Regions from separate parts of the Rhizobium sp. 10PS4 genome, predicted to be linked through region 1. Evidence: riboswitches for the same ligand, from Rfam matches in the RefSeq annotation. Region 1 holds a riboswitch; the other holds the start of a gene.

Region 1 (7,836 bases):
CATCAGAATTGCAGACAGACCCAGAGCAGAGAAAAACGTGCGTGTGTATCGAGCCATGCGTGAAACCTCCCGTGCGATGTGCGGACAGGCTTTAGCTAAAAAAGCGGAGTTTCACAATCATGATTTTGCGGTGCGATTTCCCGGGTGGACAAATCGCAACTGGAAGAAACCGTTGCATATCCAACTCCATCGGGCAGTGTCCTGTTGACGGCTCAATCCGCCGGCAGCGTGAACACCGCACAAGGGTCGGCAATGCCGCGCAAGGTATGCTCTCCGAGCGGCGTCAGCGCCGTCGCCGTATTCGCTGCCACCGCGCCCGAGATCAGCACGCTTCGGCCGAGCGGCTTGCAGAGCCCTTCCAGCCGGCTGACCAGATTGACGGCGGGGCCGATGGCGGTGAAATCCAGCCGGTCGGCCGCGCCGATATTGCCCCACAGGATTTCCCCGAAATGCAATGCTGCGCCGAAGGGCAGCGGCGCCAGCCCCTGCGCCAGGCGTATCTGGTCGAGATGGGCCATGCCGGCACGGCTCGCGGCAACCGCGCGAAGGGCGGCCTCGCAGGCCTCGCGATCCCCTCGGCCAGCGTCTGCCTCGACCGACCCAGCCGTGACCGGAAAGATCGCCAGCACACCGTCGCCCATGAATTTCAGCACCTCGCCGCCGAAGGCGTGCACGGCGCCTGCCACACGATCGAACCAAGCGTCCAATGTGGCGATCATTGCGTGCGGCTCGGTCACCTCCGAAAGCGCGGTGAAATCGCGCAGATCGGCGCAGAGAAGAGCGGCACGGATGGTCTCGCCGGTGCCGCGGGCAAGCTCGCCGGCCTGCACCCGGGCGGCACTACGCCGGCCGAGATAGGCTTCGAGCAGAGCTGCCCGCGCCTCCCGCGCCGCGAGTGCTGCGAGTGGTGCGGCGGCAAAACGCGCAACCTCGCGCAGCCGGTCGGCGTCGGCCGGAGCGAATGCGCCCGACCCTGCCCGGTTGTCGATACCCGCCCAGTCGAGCATGGGACTATCCTGCGAAGGCCCTATTCGCTCCTCCCATACCGGCCCGAGCCCGGTCAGCCAGTCGCGCCCGGCCTCGCTCTGCGGAGCCGCGGCAAAGGCCAGCGCCTCGATGACAGCACCGGTCTCGGCCCGCCATAGCCAGGTGCGCCGTGCAATGATCGGATGCGGCACCGAAAGCGTCAGCGTGCCGCCGGAAAGCGGCAGTCCGTCGGCCAGCAGCCGGCGCCCGAGTTCGGCCAGAAACCGTTCGGGACCAGGCGAGGCTCCGGCCTCATCAACCAGCCAGGCAAGGGGAGACGGCAGATCCATCGCTTAACATCGCACGCCCACGTGGACATCCGCAAGGACATCCCCGGGTGATCGTGGGGACGTTTCCAGCGACTCGGCCTGTCGCCCGCAAAGGCCGTCCGCATCGGCTGTCGAAAACCATTCGGCGTGGTGGAAAACAAAAAATAAACACTTTAAACTTGCGCGACTTTGATTCCACTATAGGGTCGTTCGTCATCGTGTGATTGAGGGGTGCGATGGGCACGATATTCTGGCCGAAAGATCCGCTGGATGGGAATGACATGACGCTGCTGACGTCGATCCTTAGGCGATGGTGCGAAAGACATCAGGTCGAGCTGACGGCGGAGGAGAGCAGCCGCAAGGCGAAGGAACTCGTCGAATGGTTCGAATTCGGCGTCAAGGACCCGGTCGAGCTCGAGGAGCTGATCGACGACAAGTACTGGCTCGTCAGCAGGATCTGACCGTATCGGACAAATCGGGAGGACGCTGCCGGTCAGCGTCGTGAAGCTGTCTCATCAGAAAAGGCCGGGCGAAAATCGCCCCGGCCTTCGTCCATCTCCAACTAAGCAAGACCCTTAGTCATCATCCCGCCAACGGCGGTCGCGATCCCAGCGCCGCTCATGGCGCCAGCGCGGACCATCCCAATCCCGGTGACGCCGCTCCCAGCCCCAGCGGGGCGGGCCACCGTAGAAAGCTACCGGCGGTGGGCGGCGCCAGTTTCGCCGGCATTCGCCCCAGCGCGTCAGATGCCAGCCGCGACCGCAGGCGTAGTCGACCTTTGTGACATTGCTCTGGACATTGATTGTCCCCATCGGCATCGCCTGCGCTGTGCCGAACGAGAGGCTGCCAGCGAGCAAGGCAGCCGCGATAGAAAGTGCCTTCATCGAGAACTCCATTTCAATCCAGCCGTCCACACCTTATGACCGCCAAATTGAACTGGAGATGAACTGCGCGTTCATGTTTGCGGGAGAAAAAGAAGCGCTTCCGCACGGCTGGTCCGAGCGCTCGCCGACCGCTGTTGTCGCAACGGCAAGCGCTTCAGAACCGCCCCGCCGCCCGCAAAAAATTGTTCATGTCCTGCCGTAAAAAGGATCGGGACCCGGATCCCCCCCGGCGGCGACCTCGGTCAGCCGTCCGAGATAATGTGCCCAGCCTTCCGCATGGCCGGCGCATTGCTCGGCGCTCGGCAGGCCGCTGTGGGTGAGCCGCAGCAGCGTTCCGCCCCCCTGCTCGATCAGGTCGATCTCGACTAGGCTCGACCCCGGCGGCACCACCTCGCTGCCGTCCCAGCCGAAGCTGTAGGCAAGGCGATGAACCGGCACCACCTCGCGAAACGAGCCGCGCGCAAAGCGCGCGCCGGTAACGTTGACGAGATAGAGCCCGCCGGGCTGCGGCTCGACCTGCGCTTCCGTTCCCATCCAGCGCAGGATCTTTTCCGGGTCGGTCATCAACGCGAACACCGCAGCCGGCGGCGCCGCGATATGCGCCTCGCGGTGGACGACAAAGGGGTCTTGCATCTCTCTCTCCCATGGTTTCCACGGCCCTGCCCGTCTCCGGTGGAGACGGCGCAGCCTGTCTTGCCGTGCTATTCTGACGTGAATATCCTCACGCACAGCATGTAGGCGCAAGCCCATCCTCCGCAAGAGGGCTTGCCCGTCGCGATCGACCAACAAGCGAAATCGCCGGGTCGGGAGCGCTGATGCTGCATTGGCCGCCAAGCATTTCGACCTATTGCCAGCCCGTCACCTTCCCCCTATTGTTCGCGCCGTTCTCAGGGCGGGGTGCAAGTCCCTACCGGCGGTATGCAATTTAGATTGCGAGCCCGCGAGCGCCTTCTCAGGAAGGGTCAGCAGATCAGGTGAGATGCCTGAGCCGACGGTCATAGTCCGGATGAAAGAGAACGTGCGTTCCTGCCGCCCTGCGGCTGTCGGGGACGTTCGTGATCGCCTTGGGTGATGTGTCTGTTCGCCAAAGGAGATTACCATGACACCCACCCGCTATGCCTTCGTCAAAGCCAGCTGGCACGCCGATATCGTCGACCGCGCCCTAGATGGCTTCCATCAGCTTATTCCGCCCGAGCAGATCGATGTGTTCGATGTTCCCGGCGCATTCGAAATGCCGCTGCTGTCGCGCGATCTTGCGGCAACCGGACGCTATGCCGCTGTCGTTGCCGCCGCCTTCGTCGTCGACGGCGGAATCTACCGCCACGAATTCGTCGCCCAGGCCGTCGTCGATGGGCTGATGCGCGCCGGCATGGATACCGGTGTGCCGGTGCTGTCGGTTTCGCTGACGCCGCATCAGTATCAGGAAACCGAGCACCACAAACAGATCTACCGCGCACATTTCGTCGAGAAAGGGCGCGAGGCAGCAAAGGCGGCTCTGACGATCGGCAAAACCCGCGCCGCTCTCGCCGCGTAAGAACTTCCTGCACGCCGGCTCGACGAGCCGCAGGACGACAGACGAAGGTGGCGGGGAACCGACCCCGCCGCCTCACGGACGACATGCCCTCACCAACCGCACGAATCGAGAGCGACGCGCCGTGTGTCGCAGCGGACTCCGCCAATACCGGCCAAATCAGACAGAATAATTGATTCGACGACCCCACCGCGCCGTGGTCAACTTGACCGTCACGTGTCCGCAATTCTCAAGACATCCAGAACCCAAGGAGCTTAAGATGAGCAATGCACTGCGCAGCGAACCCCCCATTGAGACCCCGAGAACACAGCCCGTCGATACCAAGCTCGAGGTGGTCGTCATCCCCGTTTCCGACGTCGACCGCGCCAAACGTTTTTATGACGACCTGGGCTGGCGGCTCGACGCCGACTTCGCCAATGATGCCGACTTTCGGGTGATCCAGTTTACGCCGCCGGGCTCCGGCTGCGCGATCATCTTCGGCAAGAACGTCACCGCCGCCGCCCCCGGCTCCGCCCAGGGCCTCTACCTCGTCGTCTCCGACATCGAGGCCGCCCGCCGCGATCTCATCGCCCGCGGCGTCGAGGTCAGCGAAGTGTTCCGTGACGCGGCCGGCGTCTATGCCGGCAAGGACGAACCATACCTGTTCGGGCGGCTCCGCATTGCCGGCCGCGATCCCGATCACCGCAGCTATCGCTCCTTTGCCTCCTTCAAGGATCCCGATGGCAACGGCTGGCTGTTCCAGGAAGTCACCACGCGCCTGCCGGGACGCATCGACGCCGACGGGACGACATTCACAACGTCGACCGATCTCGCATCAGCCATGCGCCGTGCAGCGACCGCGCACGGCGAACACGAGAAGCGAAACGGCGGCAAACACGACGAGAACTGGCCGGACTGGTACGCCGAATACATGGTCAGCGAACAGGCCGGCAAGCAGCTGCCCTTATAGGCAAGGGCGGCGACGTCACGCAGACGGTGACATCATTTGAGAAGCGTCTCGGCGGGCAACGGCGCGGTGCTTTATCGCGCCTTCTTGGCGCACAGCGTTGATCGTCGAATTGGGCGTGGCACTGGCCAGCTCCTTGCCGGCTTGGTGATCTGCGTCTCCTGAGTCAGGCCCGAGAAGCCAAACATTAGACATCGACGGCGGCGGGATCTCAGCCGCCATACCACATTCGCCGCAGCAGGTGATCACCGCGGACGAACTGGTGATAGAGCGCGGCGCTGGCATGGAAGACCAGCAGGCCGACAAGCAGGAAGGCGCCGAACCCATGCGGGCCACGCGGCGGATAGGTGGTGAAATCAGGCAGCGTGGCGCCGGCTGCCCCGAAGACGGCGGGAGCAGCGCCGCTGAGGATCATCATTCCGATGCCGCTGGCAACCATGCCGAGAATGAAAATGTAGAAGGCGAGGTGAACAAAGCCCGCCAGCCGCTCCTGCCAGCGAGGCGATGCCTGCACCGGCGCAGGCTTGCGATCGAAACGCCACCACCAGACAATGCGGAGAGCCGTGAGAAGCAGGACGACGATCGCCACCGGAATGTGGAAACGCAGCAGCCCGGCCTTGGTCACCGCGTCCATGGCGTTGGCAGCCCGGAAGCCGGAGCCGAGCAGCGCCAGGATCAGAACCGCACTCAACCAGTGGATCGAGACCGCTATTGCGCCATGGCGATCAGGCCTGCTCTTCAACATCTCCATGTCCTTCCAGTTTGCTGCGCAGCGCCTTCATGACGGCATGCGTGGTTTTGATATCCTCGACCTGAAGCCCTTCCGAGAGCATGTCGACCCAGGGGGCCTGCAGGTGCATGGCGGTTTCATATGCCTGTTTTCCTCTGTCCGTCAGCACGACGAGCTGTGCCCGTCGGTGGTGCGGGTTGGGCTCGAACGCCAGAAGCCCTTCCTTCTCCAGATCGTTGACGATGCGCTGGACGTTCTGGCGGTTGGCCCCCATGTCGCGCGCCAGCCATGCGACCGGTTGTGGCCGGCCTGCTGTGATGACGGTGCCGAGGACATGCCAGCGGGCGCTGGTCAGGCCGAGCCCCTCGACGAGCTTGTCGCCGGCGTTGATCATCCGGTTATTGAGCCGGAAGAGATCCAGAATGAGGTCGGTCAAGGCTGTTCCGGCCGGGGTCCGTTGAGGTTCGTGCATTTGTCACCATAAAGCTATATTGACACCATAGTGTCAAATTGATTATGTATCCATATCACCAGATTGACATCATGTAACCAAATCAGATGGAGTCGACCATGTCGCTCATGCGCCCGATGGACCCTGCCTTCCCGATCGATCGCCAAATCGCGATCGATGCCTCCGCGATCGTCCTCATCAACCTCTTCACGCTCGACAAGGCCGATGAGCAGGCCTTCCTTGATGCCTGGCAGGCCGATGCGGCCTTCATGAAACGGCAGCCGGGCTTTATCTCGACCCAGATGCATCGCGCCGTCGGCGAAAGTCCTGCTTATCTCAATTATGCCGTCTGGGAATCGACCGCCGATTTCCGGGCGGCATTCTCGCATCCGGAGTTTCGGGGGAAGCTCTCGGCCTATCCGTCCTCGGCGGTCGCCTCACCGCATCTCTTCCAGAAGGTCGCCGTGCCGGGCATCTGTGTGGCGTAAGCAAAGCGGCGGCGGTGGAGGCATGAAGTCCTTGAGCGTCGGGATGATCTCGGCCTCCGGCTCGCCGGAAGCTGTCATTGCGATGCGGAAGACATCTGCGACATCATCCAATCGGAAAATGCGAGCATGGCTGCTGTTGGCGGCCTTGATTGCAGTCGGGTCAGCCAATAGCTTCCCAGCGATATGGTCGTGGGAAAAGGTTGTCTGATAGCCCCCGAGGATAGATGTCTGGAAAACATCGACGGCGGTGCCAGAGCGATCCCCAGTCCTTGCAGAGCCGCCTCCATCATCGCCAGGGAAGAGTCGAAGACGATACCGGCGTTTATCTGTGCCGCCGGCGGAACGTTCGCTGCGGCAAACCAGGTGCTCCACTCATCCGCTCGATAGCTCCGCAAAAGCGTCGCCTCGACCAGATCTGCAGGCGACCTTAAACGCTCCGCCAATTTGGGTGTGCACAGAGGAGAGAGCGGAGCCTCGAACAGACGCAGCGCCTCTGTGCCGTGCCAGGAGCCGCTGCCGAAGCGAATGGCAAAGTCCAGTCCCTCGGCCGCCATATCGACGCGATTATTGTTTGTCGAAACGCGCACATCGATGAACGGGTGCCGCAGTTGAAAATCCGAAAGCCTTGGCAACAACCAGCCGACGGCAAACGTCCCGACCACGCCCAGGAACAGCAATTCCCGAACCTGCCCGGCTTCAATCCGGTCCAGCGTGATCGCCATCTGATCGAAGGAATTGGTCAGGGTCGGCAAAAGAGCTTCGCCTTCTGCGGTGATTTTCAAGCCTCTTGGGAGGCGCTGAAAAAGCGCAGCCCCCAATCGCTTCTCCAGGCTTTTGACCTGCTGGCTGACAGCCGCCTGGGTAACGCAAAGCTCGATCGCAGCCCGGGTGAAGCTGAGATGTCTTGCCGATGCTTCGAAGGCCCTCAAGCCATTCAAGGGGAGGAATTGCCGAACCATCTTAGCCCTAGATTTTCTTGGATCTCCTCCGAGATATCATCGTTTGCTGCCGCAAAACAGTGCCATAAAATGCCGTCCTCATGCGCCTTTGCGCTGATGAAGCTGCTTTTAGAGGATGAAGAAATGACGCGTGATTGGATAGGAATTCTATCGGCCGCATTGGTCTCGACATGCATTTCCACAAGTGGCTTTGCGGCTGACGAGCTGAAACTGAAAGCCATCTCGGACGCCGCGATAAAACCAATCATGGATAAATACAGCATTCCGGGCATTGCCGTTGCCATCACCGCTGACGGACAGAACCACATCTTCAACTACGGCGTCGAGTCGAAGGACACGGGCAGGCCCGTCACCTCGGCGACCATGTTCGAACTGGGATCGATCAGCAAAACCTTTACAGTCACCCTCACCTCCTACGCAGACGTGACCGGCCGACTTTCGCTGTCGGACAAGGCAAGCAAATATCTTCCGTCGATGAAGGGAAGGCCCTTCGGCGATGTCGTCCTGATGGATTTGGGCACCCATACGGCTGGTGGATTTCCGCTGCAAGTT
Region 2 (7,836 bases), on a different contig from region 1:
ACGCTATCGGGCATCATCGCCGGGTCCCGCACACCATCCGAAGGATCAATGACGTGGCTGGGGCAGCCTTATGCCCCGGCCACACCAAGGGAAGCGATCGACAAGGGCGTTGTCCTGATCCACCAAGAGCTGCAGCTTCTGCCGCAGCTGTCGATCGCGGAAAACGTCTTCATCGGACGTTGGCCGATGAAGAACGGCGTCGTCGACCGCGCTCAGATGGTTCGCCGGGCCCAGGACCAGCTCGCTCGCTTGAACCTTCACATCCCCGCAACGCGGACGGTCGCCGGCCTTTCCACGGCAAATCAGCAACTTATCGAGATCGCCAAGGCGCTGGCTCTCAACGCAAAGCTCCTGATTCTCGATGAGCCGACAGCCGCCCTTGGCGGTGCGGAGACGGAAGCTCTTTTCGAACAGGTTCGGAAGCTTCGCTCACAAGGTGTCGGCATCGTCTACATTTCCCACCGCATGGAAGAGATCAAGCGAATAACCGACCGGATCGTCGTTCTTCGCGATGGCGAGCGCGTGCAGGAATTCTCAGACAGCGCGACCCCGGTGCGAACGATTGTCGAGAGCATGGTCGGGCGCCCGCTTGACCGCTTGTTCCCTACCCTGCCGGTTCCGACAGATCGTCCCGTACTCCAGGTGTCCGGGCTGAGCTCGCCGGACAACTCGTTCCGTGACGTTACCTTCGAGGTCCGGGCCGGGGAAATTCTGGGGATCGCCGGATTGGTCGGCGCCGGCCGCACCGAACTGGTGCGTGCGATTTCGGGAGCAGACCCAATCAGTGCTGGTTCGATCAAGCTGGAAGGCGAGGAACTCAGGCTGCGCGATCCGGCGGACGCAATCGCCAAGGGTATCGTGATGGTTCCGGAAGACCGCAAGGAGCAAGGCCTGATCGTCGGGCACCGGATCAGCGAGAACATTATCTATGCCAATCTTGACAAACTCGGCGGCGGTTGGATCACGCCGCGCGTCAAGCGCTCCTTTGCAGAAAAAGCAGTTGCCAAGTTCGGGGTAAAGGGCCGTGCTGAACAGCACGCCTCGGACCTATCCGGCGGCAACCAGCAGAAGGTCGTGATCGCGAAGTGGCTCATGCGCGATCCCAAGGTCGTCGTGCTCGACGAGCCTACGAGAGGCATCGACGTCGGCGCCAGAGCGGGCATCTACGACATCATCGTCAATCTTGCCAAACAGGGCGTCGCGGTCATCGTCGTAAGCTCGGACCTCGAAGAAGTTCTCGGAGTCTCCAATCGCATTCTCGTGCTTGCGCAAGGCAAGCAGGCGGGGATTCTCAATCGTGACCAGGCAAATGACGTTTCGGTCATGGAGCTAGCTACCATCTAAACAGACAGAGAAAGGAAGAGCGGTGTCCGACATCACTCTGAACGCCCCGAAGCTTTTCGATCTCAGCGGCCAGGTTGCCATCGTTACCGGAGCCGGCAGCGGTATTGGTCAGCGCATTGCCATCGGCCTTACGCAATGCGGCGCCGACGTGGCGCTGCTCGACCGCCGAACCGACGACGGACTGGCCAAGACGGCTGAACATATTCGCGCCGCCGGCCGCCGCTCGATCCAGATCGCGGCGGATGTCACGAGCAAGTCTTCCCTTGGAGAGGCAATAGCACGTACTGAGGCAGATCTCGGCCCATTGACACTTGCAGTCAACGCGGCGGGCATCGCGAACGCGAACGCAGCGGAAGAAATGGAGGAGGACCAATATCAGACGTTGATGGATATCAACCTCAAAGGCGTCTTTCTTTCCTGCCAGGCAGAGGCTCGCGCCATGCTGAAAAATGGGCGCGGCTCCATCGTCAATATCGCCTCCATGTCCGGCGTGATCGTGAACCGGGGGCTGAGCCAAGCGCACTATAACGCCTCCAAGGCGGGCGTGATCCATATGTCGAAGTCTATGGCGATGGAATGGGTCGACCGCGGCATTCGCGTCAACACCATCTCCCCCGGATACACGGCAACGCCCATGAACACCCGTCCGGAGATGGTCCACCAGACCAAGCTCTTCGAAGAGCAGACGCCGATGCAGCGCATGGCAGCGGTGGACGAGATGGTAGGTCCGGCGGTGTTCCTGCTGTCGAATGCAGCGAGTTTCGTGACCGGCGTCGATCTTCTCGTTGACGGCGGTTTCTGCTGCTGGTGATGGGAAAGCTCATTGCCGCCGCGGGAAAGTGACCGATCTCGCTTCCTCCCTGGCTGAGATCGAGGCGCTGAAGGGAATAACGGGCACGACGGCGTGCGATATCGTCGTCTGCCCGCCCTTCGCGCTGATTGAACGGACGGAGAGCTCAGGCGTCGTCATCAGCGCTTAGGACTGCCTGAATTCACGACAACCAGTTGAGCTCCCAATGATGATCGCATGGTAGTTCGCATCCAGATTTGCTGTTTATCGATGGACAAGGAAAGAGCATGAAACGCTTTGAGCAGAAGACCGTCGTCATTACCGGGGGTAGCCGCGGCATCGGAGCGGCGATCGCCAAACGCTTTGCGAAAGAAGGCGCCAATCTCGTCGTCTCGGCCAACGAGGAGCTGGTTCACGGCGTTGCCGAACAGATCCGGGCCGAAGGCGGCAAGGCGATCTCCTTCATCGGCGACGTCACCGACAAGGCGAGCGTCACCGCCCTCTATGATGCCGCCGAGAAGGAATTCGGCTCGGTCGACGTCTCGATCCAGAACGCCGGCGTCATCACCATTGCCCGCGTCGAGGACCTGACCGAAAACGAGTGGGACAAGGTCATGGCCGTCAACACCAAGGGCGTCTTCCTCTGCGCCCAGGAGGCGATATCAAGAATGCGCAAGCACAAGCGCGGCGGCCGCATCATCAACACCGCTTCCGGCCAGGCCCGTGACGGCTTTATCTACACGCCGCATTATGCCGCCTCGAAAATGGGCGTCGTCGGCATCACCCAGAGCCTGGCCAAGGAAGTCGCGACTGAGAAGATCACCGTCAACGCCTTCTGCCCCGGCATCATCGAGACCGACATGTGGGCCTATAACGACCAGGCCTGGGGCAAGCTGCTCGGCAACTACGCCCCCGGCGAGTTGATGAAGGAATGGGTCGAGGGCATCCCGATGAAACGGGCCGGCTCCGGCGAAGACGTCGCCGGCCTGGTGACCTTCCTCGCCAGCGAGGATGCCGCCTATATCACCGGCCAGACGATCAATGTCGACGGCGGCCTGATCATGTCCTGATACATTTCGCCCAAAAGTGTGCAGCGGCTTTGAGACAACGACCTGAAACAAACATCAAACCACCAACGAAGCGCGGAAGGCGACACGGTCGTCGCCTCCGTGTGAACAGTGTGTCCATCGGCGTTAGGGCAGCTTTGCATTTTTGCCCGGTCGTGTGACCTTGCCATCCGCCTGTTTTTGATCCTATCTTTGAAATGTTCTCAGGGCGGGGTGTAATTCCCCACCGGCGGTATCAGGAGCAATCCTGGAGCCCGCGAGCGCTTCCGGCACCTCCTGTCGGAAGGTCAGCAGATCCGGTGAGATGCCGGAGCCGACGGTATAGTCCGGATGGAAGAGGACAACACGGGCAGTCGCACTCCCTCCCGGAGTCGGCCGACGTTTGTTCGCCCAAGGGCAGAAGGCTCGCTCACGGATTGAGCCGAGCAGACCATGTCAGTCCGCTGACATAACCCTTGAAAGGCCAGACAGCATGACTATCGCAACAATTGAAGATGCCATATCAGCCATTGCCAGCGGCAAGATGGTCGTCGTCGTCGATGACCAGAACCGGGAAAACGAAGGCGATATCGTGGTCGCGGCCGATGCCGTCACCCCGGAAACAATCGCCTTCATGATGACCCACGCCCGTGGCCTCGTCTGCATCGCCATGGAAGGCGAGCGCCTCGATGCGCTCGATATTCCGCTGATGGTGCCCAACAATACGGAATCGCACAAAACCGCCTTCACGGTCTCGGTCGATTATCTCAAGGGCACGACGACGGGCATCTCTGCGGCGGACCGCGCCGCGACCATCAGCGCCCTCGTCGACGATCGCACAAAGCCTGACGAATTCGCCCGCCCCGGCCACATCTTTCCGCTGCGCGCCAACCCCCGCGGCGTGCTCGGTCGCCCCGGCCACACCGAAGCCGCCGTCGATCTCGCCCGCCTCGCCGGAAGGACCCCGGCCGGCGTCATCTGCGAAGTCGCCAATGACGACGGAACCATGTCGCGCCTGCCCGAACTCACCCTTTTTGCCAAACGCCACAACCTCCTCCTCGTCACCATCGAGGATCTGGTCGCCTATCTCGAACGCCAGGCGGCAAAAGACGTACGCGAGGTCGCCTGATCGATGCCTTTGTTGCGGCGGCATAGCCCGCCGCAACAAAGAACATGCCGCAGTGATGACCCTGACGGCACCTTCGCTTGTCCGCCTTAAGTCCGGCTGATCGAAACGCCGCCGTCAGCCAGCATCGCCGCGCCGGTCACGAAGCTCGACATGTCGGAGGCGAGGAAAAGCGCCGCATTGGCGATCTCTTCGGGTTGCGCCATGCGTTTCAGCGCATGCAATCCCTCGACGAAGGCGAGCACCTCCGGCGTGGCATCAGGCGCGTTGGTAATGCTGGCGGGTGTGTCGGTGCCGCCGGGAAGCAGTGCGTTGACGCGGATCTTCTGAGCTCCGAGTTCAGCGGCGAGCACCTGCACGAAACCGATCAACCCCGCCTTGCTCGCCGCATAGGCCGCCATGCCAGGCATGCCGGCGGTGTGGCCGACGAAAGTCGAGGTGAAGATCAGCGACCCGCCGCCTTTTCCCATCGCCGCCGACTGGTACTTGGCGCCGAGGAAGGCGGCGGTGAGATTGGTCTCGATCGTCTCGCGCCAGCCCTTCAGCGACAGCCCGGCAACCGGCCCCATCTCACCGAGGATGCCGGCATTGTTGAAGGCGATGTCGAGCCTGCCGAAGCGCGAGACCGCCGTCTCGACAAGCCTTGCCTGCAGCGCCTCGTCCCTGACATCGCCTGATATGGCGACGGCCTGTCCGCCCTCCGCCTCGATTTCTGCGATGACGGCATCGAGCGCGTCCTGTCGCCGGCCGGTGACCACGAGCTTGGCGCCTTGCCGCGCAAAGAGTTTCGCCGCCGCGCGGCCGATGCCGGAGCTTGCGCCGGTGATGATGGCGATCTTGTCGTTCAGAAGTGTCATATCGGTTTCTCCTTCGTTGTTGCGAGATCTGAGATGCTCAAACATCAGGCGGTGCAGCCACCCGTTTCCCGCGCAGGAAGAGAAAAACGCCTATGGACGAACCGGCAGCGCGACGGCGCGTCCCCATCGGCGCCTTGATTGCGGCGTCGGAAGTATTGGGATTCACGTTATAAAACGGTGATTTGCGGCGATCTCCACTCACACGCCTGCGTTGATGTCAGCGTTACTGTGCATCGCATCATCGATTTATGCTTTGTGTGACATTCATCCGATTCCCTTGATGCATCTTCGCGACTAAAAGGAGCGCACAGGTAACGGGAATCTCTTCATGCCGCGGTCACGCAATACTGAGGGCGCCATCTATATGAGCTTGGCGATGGCCGGCTTTTCCGCAAGCGACGCCCTGTCCAAATCGGTGATCGCCTATATGAACGCCGGCGAAATCATGTTCTTGCGCGGCCTCTTCACCAGCCTGCTCGTCTATCTGATTGCCTGGAGAATGGGCGCGCTGCGTTCCTGGCGCATCGTGCTGGAGCCGATGATCATCTTCAGGATCATCTGCGAGGCGCTCGCCGCCGTCACCTATATCACCGCGCTCGGCATGATGCCGATCGCCAATGCCTCGGCGATCCTGCAGTCGCTGCCGTTGGTCGTCACCTTCGGTGCGGCGCTCTTCTTTGGCGAGCCGGTTGGTTGGCGGCGCTGGTCGGCGATCCTCGTCGGCCTCGTCGGCGTGATGATCATCATCCGCCCCGGCCCTGAGGGATTCACCGCCGCCGCCCTCCTCTGCGTTGCCGCGGTGCTGACGACGGCTGGCCGCGATCTCGCCACCCGGAGCATCAGTCCCGAGATTCCCTCGCTGATGATAACCGTCATCACCGCCATATCAGCCTCCTTCTTCGGCGCGCTGCTTATTCCGGTGCTCGGCGGCTGGCAACCGGTCAGCGCCGCAGCGCTTGGGCATCTCGCGCTCGCTTCGGTACTGGTGCTCGTCGGCTACCAGTCGGTCATCCTCGCCATGCGCACCGGCGAAATTTCTTTCGTCGCGCCGTTCCGCTATACCAGCCTGATCTTCTCCTCTCTGCTCGGCTTCCTCTTCTTCGCCGAAGTGCCTGACAGCTGGACGCTCGTCGGGGCTGCGATCGTCATCGCCTCCGGCCTCTATACGTTCTATCGTGAGGCCAAGCGCCGTGTGTCGCCGATCGCGCAGAAATCTGCGCCGCGCGCGCCCGTCTGAAGCAAGATGATGGCTGAGGAAGGATAATGGCTGAATTCTCGTTGGATAAATCTCATATAGCGGGCGTCGTGCTGGCCGGCGGACGTTCGCAGCGCATGGGCCGCGACAAGGCGGGCGTAATGCTCGGGGCCGAGAACCTGCTCCACCATGTGCTGACCCGCCTCTCGCAACAGGCCTTGCTCGTTGCCGTCAATGCCGAAACCGCCCCCGAGGAAGTGCCTGTCGTTCCCGACCGTTTTCCCGGCAAGGCCGGACCAATGGCCGGCATCCATGCGGCTATGGTTTATGCCGCCGGCCTTCCCTCAATCACCCACGTCGTCACGGTCTCGGTGGATTGCCCGTTCTTCCCGGCCGATCTCGTCGCCCGGCTGGCGGCGGCGATCGAGCACTCGTCGCAGATCGCCATTGCCACCTCCGAGGGCCGCAGCCATCCGGTCTTCGGGCTCTGGCCAGTGACGCTGGCCGCCGATCTCGAAGCCTGGATCGCCGCCGACGAGAAGCGCCGCGTACGCGACTTCCTGTCAAGGCATGACGTTACGGAAGTGGCGTTCCCGCTGCATCCGACCCGCGCCAGCCTGCTCGATCCCTTCTTCAACATCAACACGCCTGATGATCTCGTCGAGGCGGAACGCTGGCTGGAGGCCCTCCGCGCATGACCGCACCGAAAATCTTCGGCATCGCCGGCTGGAAGAACTCAGGCAAGACGGGGCTCGCCGTCCGACTGGTGACGGAGTTCACCCGCCGCGGCTATAGGATCTCGACGATCAAGCATGCCCATCATGATTTCGACATCGACAAGGTCGGGGCCGACAGCTACCGCCACCGCCAGGCCGGCGCCCACGAGGTTACCATCGTCTCTGGCACCCGCTACGCCATCATGCACGAGCTGCGCGGTGCGCCGGAACCTGAGTTCGAGGAGATCCTCGCCCGCCTCGCCCCCTGCGACCTCGTGCTGATCGAAGGTTACAAGCGCGAGCCGATCCCGAAGATCGAGGCCCGCCGCCTGGAAGCTGCAAATCGTGAACCATTGGCGCCGAGCGATCCCCATATCTGCGCTATCGCCGCCGATCATGCCGTCACGGATACGGCCCTGCCGGTCTTCGATCTAGACGACACAGGCGCCATCGCCGATTTCATCGCTGACATCGTCGGCCTTGAATAGCCGAGGCTTTGAACCACCTGCGTCGCCGCCGGATCTAAGAAGCGGAGCCGTTTCGCTTGCCATTGCTTTGGCGATTTCCTTGGCGAGTTGAGCCTGATCATAGGGTTTTGCCAATCTCGGAAGATCGATATCGGTCCCGGCAGGAAGATCGGCGTAACCTGTCGCCAGCACGATCGGCAATGCCGGATAAATATCCCGCGCGGCCTGGGCAAGCTGTGCGCCAGTCATACCGGGCATTGAATAGTCGGTGATGACAAGGTCGAAATGCTGACCG

The links. A riboswitch is a leader RNA that binds a small molecule or an ion and turns the genes downstream of it on or off. The one in region 1 is predicted to bind FMN.
Region 2: another riboswitch for FMN. It lies ahead of ribB (3,4-dihydroxy-2-butanone-4-phosphate synthase); the one in region 1 lies ahead of RWJ89_RS04760 (6,7-dimethyl-8-ribityllumazine synthase).

What each region holds. Positions count from the first base shown of each region.
Region 1 covers NZ_JAWDIW010000002.1:372,762-380,597, reverse strand. The annotation lists gene RWJ89_RS04785 (ABC transporter substrate-binding protein) at 1-57, opposite strand, end outside; gene RWJ89_RS04780 (adenylate/guanylate cyclase domain-containing protein) at 213-1,316, opposite strand; gene RWJ89_RS04775 (hypothetical protein) at 1,532-1,756, shown strand; gene RWJ89_RS04770 (GCG_CRPN prefix-to-repeats domain-containing protein) at 1,871-2,179, opposite strand; gene RWJ89_RS04765 (SRPBCC family protein) at 2,366-2,812, opposite strand; FMN riboswitch at 3,059-3,201, shown strand; gene RWJ89_RS04760 (6,7-dimethyl-8-ribityllumazine synthase) at 3,279-3,713, shown strand; gene RWJ89_RS04755 (VOC family protein) at 3,970-4,659, shown strand; gene RWJ89_RS04750 (cytochrome b) at 4,868-5,401, opposite strand; gene RWJ89_RS04745 (MarR family winged helix-turn-helix transcriptional regulator) at 5,382-5,858, opposite strand; gene RWJ89_RS04740 (antibiotic biosynthesis monooxygenase family protein) at 5,957-6,325, shown strand; gene RWJ89_RS04735 (LysR family transcriptional regulator) at 6,400-7,284, opposite strand; gene ampC (class C beta-lactamase) at 7,408-7,836, shown strand, end outside.
Region 2 covers NZ_JAWDIW010000005.1:165,291-173,126, reverse strand. The annotation lists gene RWJ89_RS11225 (sugar ABC transporter ATP-binding protein) at 1-1,344, shown strand, start outside; gene RWJ89_RS11220 (SDR family oxidoreductase) at 1,367-2,155, shown strand; gene RWJ89_RS11215 (hypothetical protein) at 2,184-2,324, shown strand; gene RWJ89_RS11210 (glucose 1-dehydrogenase) at 2,422-3,204, shown strand; FMN riboswitch at 3,397-3,547, shown strand; gene ribB (3,4-dihydroxy-2-butanone-4-phosphate synthase) at 3,674-4,309, shown strand; gene RWJ89_RS11200 (SDR family oxidoreductase) at 4,396-5,163, opposite strand; gene RWJ89_RS11195 (DMT family transporter) at 5,492-6,400, shown strand; gene mobA (molybdenum cofactor guanylyltransferase MobA) at 6,427-7,056, shown strand; gene mobB (molybdopterin-guanine dinucleotide biosynthesis protein B) at 7,053-7,562, shown strand; gene RWJ89_RS11180 (response regulator) at 7,506-7,836, opposite strand, start outside.